Regions from separate parts of the Arthrobacter sp. V1I7 genome, predicted to be linked through region 2. Evidence: riboswitches for the same ligand, from Rfam matches in the RefSeq annotation. Region 2 holds a riboswitch; the other holds the start of a gene.
What was found. A riboswitch is a leader RNA that binds a small molecule or an ion and turns the genes downstream of it on or off. The one in region 2 is predicted to bind cyclic di-AMP.
Positions count from the first base shown of each region.

Region 1: another riboswitch for cyclic di-AMP. It lies ahead of QFZ69_RS18070 (hypothetical protein); the one in region 2 lies ahead of QFZ69_RS17290 (M23 family metallopeptidase).

Region 1 is NZ_JAUSYS010000001.1:3,939,271-3,943,450, forward strand. It holds gene QFZ69_RS18060 (response regulator transcription factor) at 1-401, shown strand, start outside; gene QFZ69_RS18065 (HAMP domain-containing sensor histidine kinase) at 405-1,991, shown strand; cyclic di-AMP (ydaO/yuaA leader) riboswitch at 2,252-2,408, shown strand; gene QFZ69_RS18070 (hypothetical protein) at 2,409-3,224, shown strand; gene QFZ69_RS18075 (VOC family protein) at 3,397-3,774, opposite strand; gene upp (uracil phosphoribosyltransferase) at 3,872-4,180, opposite strand, start outside.
Region 2 is NZ_JAUSYS010000001.1:3,772,055-3,776,234, forward strand. It holds gene QFZ69_RS17285 (NlpC/P60 family protein) at 89-838, opposite strand; cyclic di-AMP (ydaO/yuaA leader) riboswitch at 1,147-1,340, opposite strand; gene QFZ69_RS17290 (M23 family metallopeptidase) at 1,449-2,270, opposite strand; cyclic di-AMP (ydaO/yuaA leader) riboswitch at 2,275-2,493, opposite strand; gene QFZ69_RS17295 (metal-dependent transcriptional regulator) at 2,639-3,340, opposite strand; gene serC (phosphoserine transaminase) at 3,653-4,180, shown strand, end outside.

The DNA of each region.
Region 1 (4,180 bases), 170 kb from region 2:
CCGGCGGTGACGACTATGTCACCAAACCCTTCAGCATGGAGGAAGTCCTGCTGCGCTTGCACCGGCTGGTGCAGCGATCCGGCGTGGCGGCCATGGACTCAGCGGAACTCGTGGTCGGTGACCTCGTGCTCAATGTCGACACCCGGGAAGTTACCCGGTCAGGCGAGGAACTGCACCTCACGGCAACGCAGTTCGAACTGCTGCGCTATCTCATGGAGAACCCCAAACGCGTCATCAGCAAAGCGCAGATCCTGGACCGGGTCTGGGATTACGACTTCGGCGGCCAGGCCAACATCGTCGAGCTGTACATTTCCTATCTCCGCAAGAAAATCGACGTCAACCACCCGCCGATGATCCATACCGTGCGCGGCGCAGGCTACGTCCTGAAGCCGGCGGACTGATCCGTGTCCGACATCTCCGGTAAGGTCCGCACTCCCGGGCGCAATTGGCGGGACCCCGCCACCTGGCATCTGCGCACCCGGCTGGTCCTGGTCGCCATGGCGCTGCTGGTGGCCATCTGTGGTGCCATCGGGCTGTTCAGCTATGCCTCCATGGATTCGTTCCTGACCCGCCAGTTGGACGTACGCCTTGGACAGGTTTCACGGATTTCCAACGACGCTGGTCGCCCCCCGGCCGGCAACCCCGGAGGCAGGCCGGATCCCTTGGAAGCCAGGGGCCAAGGGATCGGTACGTTGACGGCCCGTATCGCCGGCAGCGCGGTCAGCAGTGCCGGCTTCCTCGCCGGGGACGCCACCCGGAAAAGCCTCTCGCCCGACGACGAACAGGTCCTCCTCGCGCTCCTTCCCGACGGCGTCCCTGTCGACCGGACACTCTCCTCCGGTGCGTACCGGCTCTCGGCCGTGCAATCCCCCCAAGGTGACGTCATCGTGACCGGACTGCCACTGGCCGAAAAGCAGAACACCCTGTCCTCGCTCGTGTGGACCATGGTGGTGGTATCCGCCGGCGGCCTCGTTCTCATCGGCCTCGCCGGCACCGTACTCATCCGCCGCACCATGAAGCCGCTGGAAAAGTTGTCGGAGGTGGCCACGAAGGTTTCCCGCCTCCCGCTCGACGCCGGTGAGGTGGCATTGGCGGTACGGGTTCCGGCGTCGGCTGCCCATCCCGGCACGGAAGTAGGCAGCGTGGGCCACGCGCTGAACCAGATGCTGGACAACGTCTCCAAGGCACTGGAGGCGCGGCAGCACAGCGAAATGAAAGTGCGCCAGTTCGTGGCCGACGCCTCGCACGAGCTGCGGACCCCGCTGACGGCCATCCGCGGCTACACCGAGCTGATGCGGATGACCGAGCACTTCACCCCGGACGGTGCGAAGTCCCTGGCCCGGGTGCAAAGCCAGTCCGAGCGGATGACTGCACTGGTTGAGGACCTGCTGCTGCTGGCCCGCCTGGATGAGGGGCAGCCGCTCAAGCTCAGCGACGTGGACCTGACCCAGCTGGCGATCGAAACGGTCAGCGACGAAAAGGTCATGGCGCCGGACCACGCCTGGCGGCTGGAACTCCCGGAGGAACCGGTGGTGGTCCGTGGCGACTCCACGCAGCTCCACCAGGTTCTGGCGAACCTGCTGTCCAACGCCCGCAAGCACACCGCCCCCGGGACGACGGTGGTCACGGGCGTGATGCGTGCAGCCGACGGGAGCGCGGTGGTCACGGTGACCGACAACGGCGACGGGATCCCCGCCGAATTTTTAAGCCAGGTCTTTTCACGCTTCGCCCGCGCGGATGCCGCCCGGAAAAACCCGGCGGTTACGACGGCGACAGCCGGCGGTGCCGGCAGGTCCGTCGGCTCCGGGACGGCGGGCGGACCGGGAGCTCAGACCATGGCCCCGGCGCCCACGGCCGAGGGGACCAGCGGGCTGGGCCTGTCGATCGTGCAGTCGATCGTTGAAGCCCACGGAGGCAGCGTCGAAGTCAGCTCCCGACCGGGCCGGACCGAATTTGCCGTACGGCTCCGCGGAGGCCCCCGGCCGTCCTAGTGTGCCCTCTCGGCCACCCCGCAGCCCGCCGCAGGCGCCCGTTTCCACGGTTTCGTGCCGCCCGGCTTGCGGTGCCTCGGATGGGCAGCAGTGCACCGTCGAATCGGCGCGCAGTCCCGGCAGCGGAGGAGCGCAAGGCGACACACCGCCGCCGTGTGTTCCGTTATCCAAATGTGACGTACGTATGAAACTCCTGTACGGTCGATAGAGTGCGGCCGGAACTGGAGCCGCATATCCGGATGACGCCCAACTCTGCCGCCTCCCGGAAACCGCTGGACCAGGCAGAGGCGGGGAACCCAGAGTTCCCGGGCAGCCTGCATCCAGGCACCCTTGGGGTTAAGCCGACACGTGAGAATCCGTGCGGCCGGATTTCTCATCCGCACCCGACAGCTAACTCCGTAGGCGTTGAGAGGCATCATGACTGAATTCAAGCTACAAACGCGCCGTGACGGCGATGCAGGCACGCCCCGCCGTGCCGATTCCCGCCATCGCGCCGATCCAGCCCAGCCCATCCCGGCCCGGTCCCGGTTTGCCAAAGGCGTCGGTTACACCGGGCGTCGGGCCGCCGTCGTCGCCACCGCCTGCGCGGTCCTCCTCGGAGTCGGCGCGGCCGGACAGGCTGCCGAGTCCAGCCATTCCAGCGCCGGCAATGCCGGCGCGTCCGCCATCGCGGCCGACCTGCTGACGCCCCTCGACTTCGAACGGGTCCGCGCCGACGCACCGTCGCCGGCGCCTTCGGCGGCAGCTCTCCCGGCACCTTCGGCTGCGGCCAGCGTAGAAGCCCCCGCCACGGCGGAACAGCCAGCCGTAGCGCCGGCCCCCGCCGCCGAAGCCGCTCCTGCCGCCGCGCCGGCACCAGCCGCGGCACCAGCGCCGGCGCCGGCACCGGCCCCGGCCCCTGAAGCGGCAAAGCCCGTTGCCGTCGACGACCCCGCCGGGGCGCAGGCATATGCCGCAGCCCAGCTGGGTTCCTACGGGTGGGCCGCCGACCAGATGCCGTGCCTGGCGAAACTCTGGACCAAGGAGTCGGACTGGAAGACCACCGCCACGAACCCCAGCAGCGGCGCCTATGGCGTGGTCCAGTCCCTGCCCGCCGAGAAGATGGCGAGCGCCGGCGCGGACTACCGGACAAATTATCGGACCCAGATCAATTGGGGCCTCGACTACATCAAGCAGCGGTACGGCTCCCCGTGCGGGGCCCTGAACTTCCACTACGCGCACAACTGGTACTAAACCGCAAGGCACTGCCCGCCCGCACAACAGCATCAGAACGCCCCGGATCCCCGCGATCCGGGGCGTTCCTGCTACTGGGGCGTCCGTGGCCGGCGCCGTCCCACGTGCACGGCACCCGCACGGCCCGGCTACAGCCCTCGTCAGGGCCGCCGCCCTTAGGGCCGGGGGAGGTCTAGCCGTCGGGCCGGTTGGGGAGGTACTGCACGGCCCATTTGTTGCCGTCGGGGTCGGCGAAATAAACGAAGTGCCCCCAGTCCTGGATATCGACGTCGCTGACGTCCACGCCGTTGTCCTTGAGCTGTTTGTGCGCGGCCTGGATGTCGCTGACGACGAGCTGCAGGCTGGGGGCGGTGCCCGGCGGCGCGTCGTTGAGGCCCTCGCCGATGGCGATCGAGCAGCCGGAGCCCGGCGGGGTCAGCTGGACGAAGCGGAGGCCCTCCACGGGCCGCTCGTCGTAGTCGGCGTTGAAGCCGACCTTGTTGACATAGAAGTCCTTGGCACGGTCCACATCGGACACCGGGACAAACACGAGTTCAAGTTTCCAGTCCATGGGGGTCAGGCTAGTCCCGGGGCGGTGCTGTGCGGAACCCCCGGTGGCCCGCAGGCGGCGCAGAGCACCGGCCCGCGGCACGGCTTGGTGTGGCTAGTCAGCCGGCGATGCCGTAGAGGCGGTCGCCGGCGTCGCCCAGGCCGGGCACGATGTACGACTTCTCGTTGAGCTTCTCATCGATCGACGCGAGCACAATCGTCACGTTGGCGTCCGCGAGTTGTTCCTCCAGCTTCGCCAGCCCTTCGGGGGCGGCGAGCAGGCAGATGCAGGTGACGTCGGAGGCGCCGCGCTTGAAGAGGAACTTGATGGCCTCGCGCAGGGTTCCGCCGGTGGCCAGCATCGGGTCCAGGACGAAGATCTGGCGGTCCGTGAGGTCCTCGGGGAGTCGCTCGGCGTAGGTGATGAT
Region 2 (4,180 bases):
CCGGACGACCACGGCCGCAACCGCAAAGAGGACCCCCGCCACAAGGCGGAGGTCCTCTCAATGCTGGAGACCGGTGGTATCTCGGTGCTTAGCCGCCGACGCGGATGAAGACCGGGCCGGAACCCACGTTGGCGCTGTACAGCGCGGTTGTTCCGCCGTTCCAGCCGCCGTGGACGGCCATGCCGTTGCCCACGTACACAGCGATGTGGGGCATGCCGACGCCACCGTTCTTGTAGTACGCGAGGTCGCCCGGGCGAGCCTCAGCCGCGCCCACGGTGCGGCCAAGGGACAGGTAGCCGGCCGGCCAGCCGTGGAAGTTGACGCCCGCGGCAGCCAGGGCGTTCGAGGCCAGGCGCGTGCAGTCCTGCGACACGCCGATCTGGGCGTAGGCGGCGGCAGCGATCGCTGCGCCGCTGCCGCTGGCAACGGACAGTCCCTGCGTGGTGGCCGAGGCGCCGGAGGCAGCCTGGGTGCCGGCTGCAGAATTGGAATCCTGGACCTTGAGGACCGGCTTCGCAGCCTCGACGGCCGGAGCCGGCGAGGTGGAAACGGCCGGCTTCTCGTACGAGATGGCAATGGTTGATGCTGCCGAAATCGTTGCCGGAGTGGCGGACTGGATTTCGAGGGCGGAAGCCGAGGTGGATTCGCGCTGAACGTTGGTCTCGGCAGCGTTGGCTGCGATACCGCTGGTCAGGACGAGGCCGGAAGCGGCTGCTACGACTGCAGCCTGGCGGCCCATGGTGCCAGCGTTCTCGCCGACAGCCTTGGCAATGACAGCAAGCGAGCCGGTCTTGGTGACCTCGGCGCGGTGCCGTGCAGAGTTCGCACGAGTAGTCATTAAGTTCTCTCTTTCGTGATCCTTGGACCGCGCTTTCAGGCGCGGAGTAAGGACGCTCCGGCATCTTGGGGGTACGCCGGATCGCCCCGAAATGGGTTACTTAGCGAAGGGTGTACTGCGAAGACGCGCCAAAAGCGGGAACTGCGTGCAGGTGCGTGGCCTGCGGGCCGGACTCAGTAGAGATCGAGTCGGCGGAGTGAGATCCGTTCCGGGCGCCGGCAAGGGCAGCACGGGACTTGGATTTCAGCGGGCTCAACAGAGCCGCGCCAGCGCGCAGGCGCGCAGCATTGTGGCGTGAAGACACGAAAGTAGCCTCTCCCAATGCCTACGAGGTGAGCTGTCGGATTCGGATGGGAGTCACCCGGCCGCGCTGCTTCCTGGGAAGCTTTGCGACTTAACCCCAAGGTCTTCTTGCGAAGACCAAAATTGGTTCCCCCGCCCCTGCCAGACGATGTCATGCGAAAGGACCTTGAGCGGTGGCAGAGTTAGGCAATCCACTCAAGAGCGCCAACTTCGGAGAAGTTGGCGTGGTTCAAACGTTACCGCAATAGGGATGCAATGTCACATTCAGATCACGGCGTGTCGCAATAATGTGAGAGTCATCACTCGGCTAGAGCCAGCCGGTGGGGTCGACGACGTCGCCGTTGACCATCACTTCAAAGTGCAGGTGGCAGCCCGTGGACGCGCCGGTAGTGCCACTCATCGCCACAACGTCACCGCGGGAGACCTGCTGGCCAACGCGCACGCTGGATGAGGACAAGTGGTTGTACGTGGTCTCCAGGCCGTTGCCGTGGTCGATCACCACGCGGTTGCCGCCGCCGAAGGGGTGCCAGCCGGTGAACGTGACGCTGCCGCTGGCAGCGGCCAGGACTGCCGTTCCGCATTGCGCGGCGTAGTCCTGGCCCCGGTGGAACTCGCCGGAGCCGCCGGTGATGGGACTGACCCGGTAACCGAAAGGCGATGCTGTCACCATCTTGTCCATGGGCGCGCCGAGGCTCCCGGAGGAGGCGGCGCGGGTGATGCTTCCCGCTGACTGGGCGCTCAGCAGCTGCTTGAGTTTTCCGTCGGGGTCGCCCTTGGTGGTCACGGCGGTGCGGCTGAAGTCGATCTTTGCGGCGGAAGCGGCGGTCACGTCAGGCTGCGAGGCGGCGGCGATCGCACTCGAGGCGCCTCCGTCGGTGGCCATGACCGGGCCGGTGGCGGGAACTGTAACCGTCAAGACCAGACCGGTAGCGGCCAGGGCGATGCCGGCCCGCTGCCCCACGCCACTGGCGGCGGCAAAGTCCGTTACCTGCCGGAACGGGCTCCGGCGGCCGCGGCGTTCATCGCGGTGCGCATCACGCGGGCGGTCCGTCAAAACGACGACGGCCGGGCGCGGCTCCGGAGCGGGGCCGGTCGCACGACGACGGCCCCGGGTGGTCTGGGTGGTCAAGAACGGTTCCTCTCTGGATAGCCTGCGGAGTTAGCTGTCGGATTCGGGTCAGAGAGATCAAAGACCCGGTCCGCCGTGAACAAGCATCCAGACACAGGGGAATTCAGAAGAGTCCCTCGGTGGAGTGTGCTTGCCGCTGACGGACTTCACCCCAAGGCTGTTCGGAAACAGCCGGAAGTGGTTCCCCCGCCTCTGCCAGAAGGTGATTCGGCGACTGATCCGCTGGCAGAGCTCGGCTTCGGATCAGATAACGCTTTGGTATCGGTACTGGTCATTAACTATAGGCGATTAAGGCACCTAGTAATAATCCCGTTATCTTCCATGTGCACAACTCATGGGTGGTCCCACGAGCAACGAGTCACGGCTGGTTAACCGACGGTAACAAAGACGTGGGCGGCGACCTCTGGGGGCAGTTCGAGGGCGCCCTCGATATCCGGCACCCGGACCGAAATGTACTCCCCGACGCGCTCCAGGGACACGAGTGCACCGGGACGAATGCCGCCTTCGTCCAGCTGGACGAGCAGTTCGGGTTCCACCTGGATGGGCTCGGCGAGCCGGTTCACCGTAATCCGGGAACCGGCGCCGTAGCCGGTCATCGCCTCGAGCAGGTTCACGACGCCGACGCCGACTGCGTACGGCTGGGACGGCAGGCCGCCGAGCTCCGCGAGCCCGGGGATCGGGTTTCCGTAGGGAGAAACGGTCGGGTGGTTGAGCATCTCGAAGATCCGCCGCTCCACCCGCTCACTCATCACGTGCTCCCAGCGGCAGGCTTCCTCGTGGACGTAGGCCCAGTCGAGGCCGATGACGTCGGCCAGAAGCCGCTCGGCCAGGCGGTGCTTGCGCATGACCCCGATGGCCCGTTTCCGGCCCGTTTCGGTCAGTTCAAGGTGCCGGTCCCCGGAAACAACCACCAGGCCGTCCCGTTCCATCCGGCCGACGGTCTGCGAGACCGTGGGTCCGGAGTGGCGCAGCCGTTCGGCGATGCGGGCGCGGAGGGCGACAATGTTCTCTTCTTCAAGTTCCAGAATGGTCCGCAGATACATCTCGGTTGTATCGATCAGATCCGTCATTGAGTTCAGCTCCTCGAGCGCCGTCCTTGCGTCATTTCCACCGTACCGCGTGCCGATGCGCGCGGCGTGCCTTGGCGGGGTCCGCCGTACGTTCGCAGCACAGCCTAGCCTATTTTGAATTACTCCGGATAATCACCGGCTCTCCCCGACGGCCTCCGGCTGCGTGCACACGTCTCAATGACCGGACTATGACGGCCCCATTTCCCGCCCGCGCGCGGCAGTCAGGCAGAATGAAAAGGAGGCTTCGTTGCAGCCACCCCTGCCGGGCCGCCCCCAAGCCACGCTTTGTACCAGCCGAAAATTGGAGCCCCTGTGAGCGACACCAGCATCACGATTCCCGCAAATCTCCTCCCCAAGGACGGCCGGTTCGGCGCCGGACCGTCCAAGGTCCGTCCGGAACAGATGGATGCCCTCTCGGCTGCCTCGGCGACGCTGCTGGGAACTTCGCACCGCCAGGCTCCGGTCAAGAACCTCGTGGGCTCGGTCCGGAACGGCCTCAGCGAGTTCTTCCGCGCCCCCGAGGGCTATGAGGTCGTCCTTGGCGTCGGCGGTTCCACCGCGTTCTGGGACATCGCCAGCTTCGGACTGGTGGAGAGCAAGGCCCAGCACCTTTCGTTCGGCGAGTTCGGCTCGAAGTTTGCCGCGGCCACCAACAAGGCGCCGTTCCTGGCGGACTCCTCCATCATCAAGTCCGAGCCCGGCACCCGTCCGGCGGCGCGGGCGGAGGCCGGCGTCGACGTGTATGCGTGGCCCCAGAACGAGACCTCAACCGGCGTGGCCGCCCCGGTCCGGCGCGTGGCCGGCGCCGATGAGGGTGCCCTCGTGCTGGTCGACGCCACC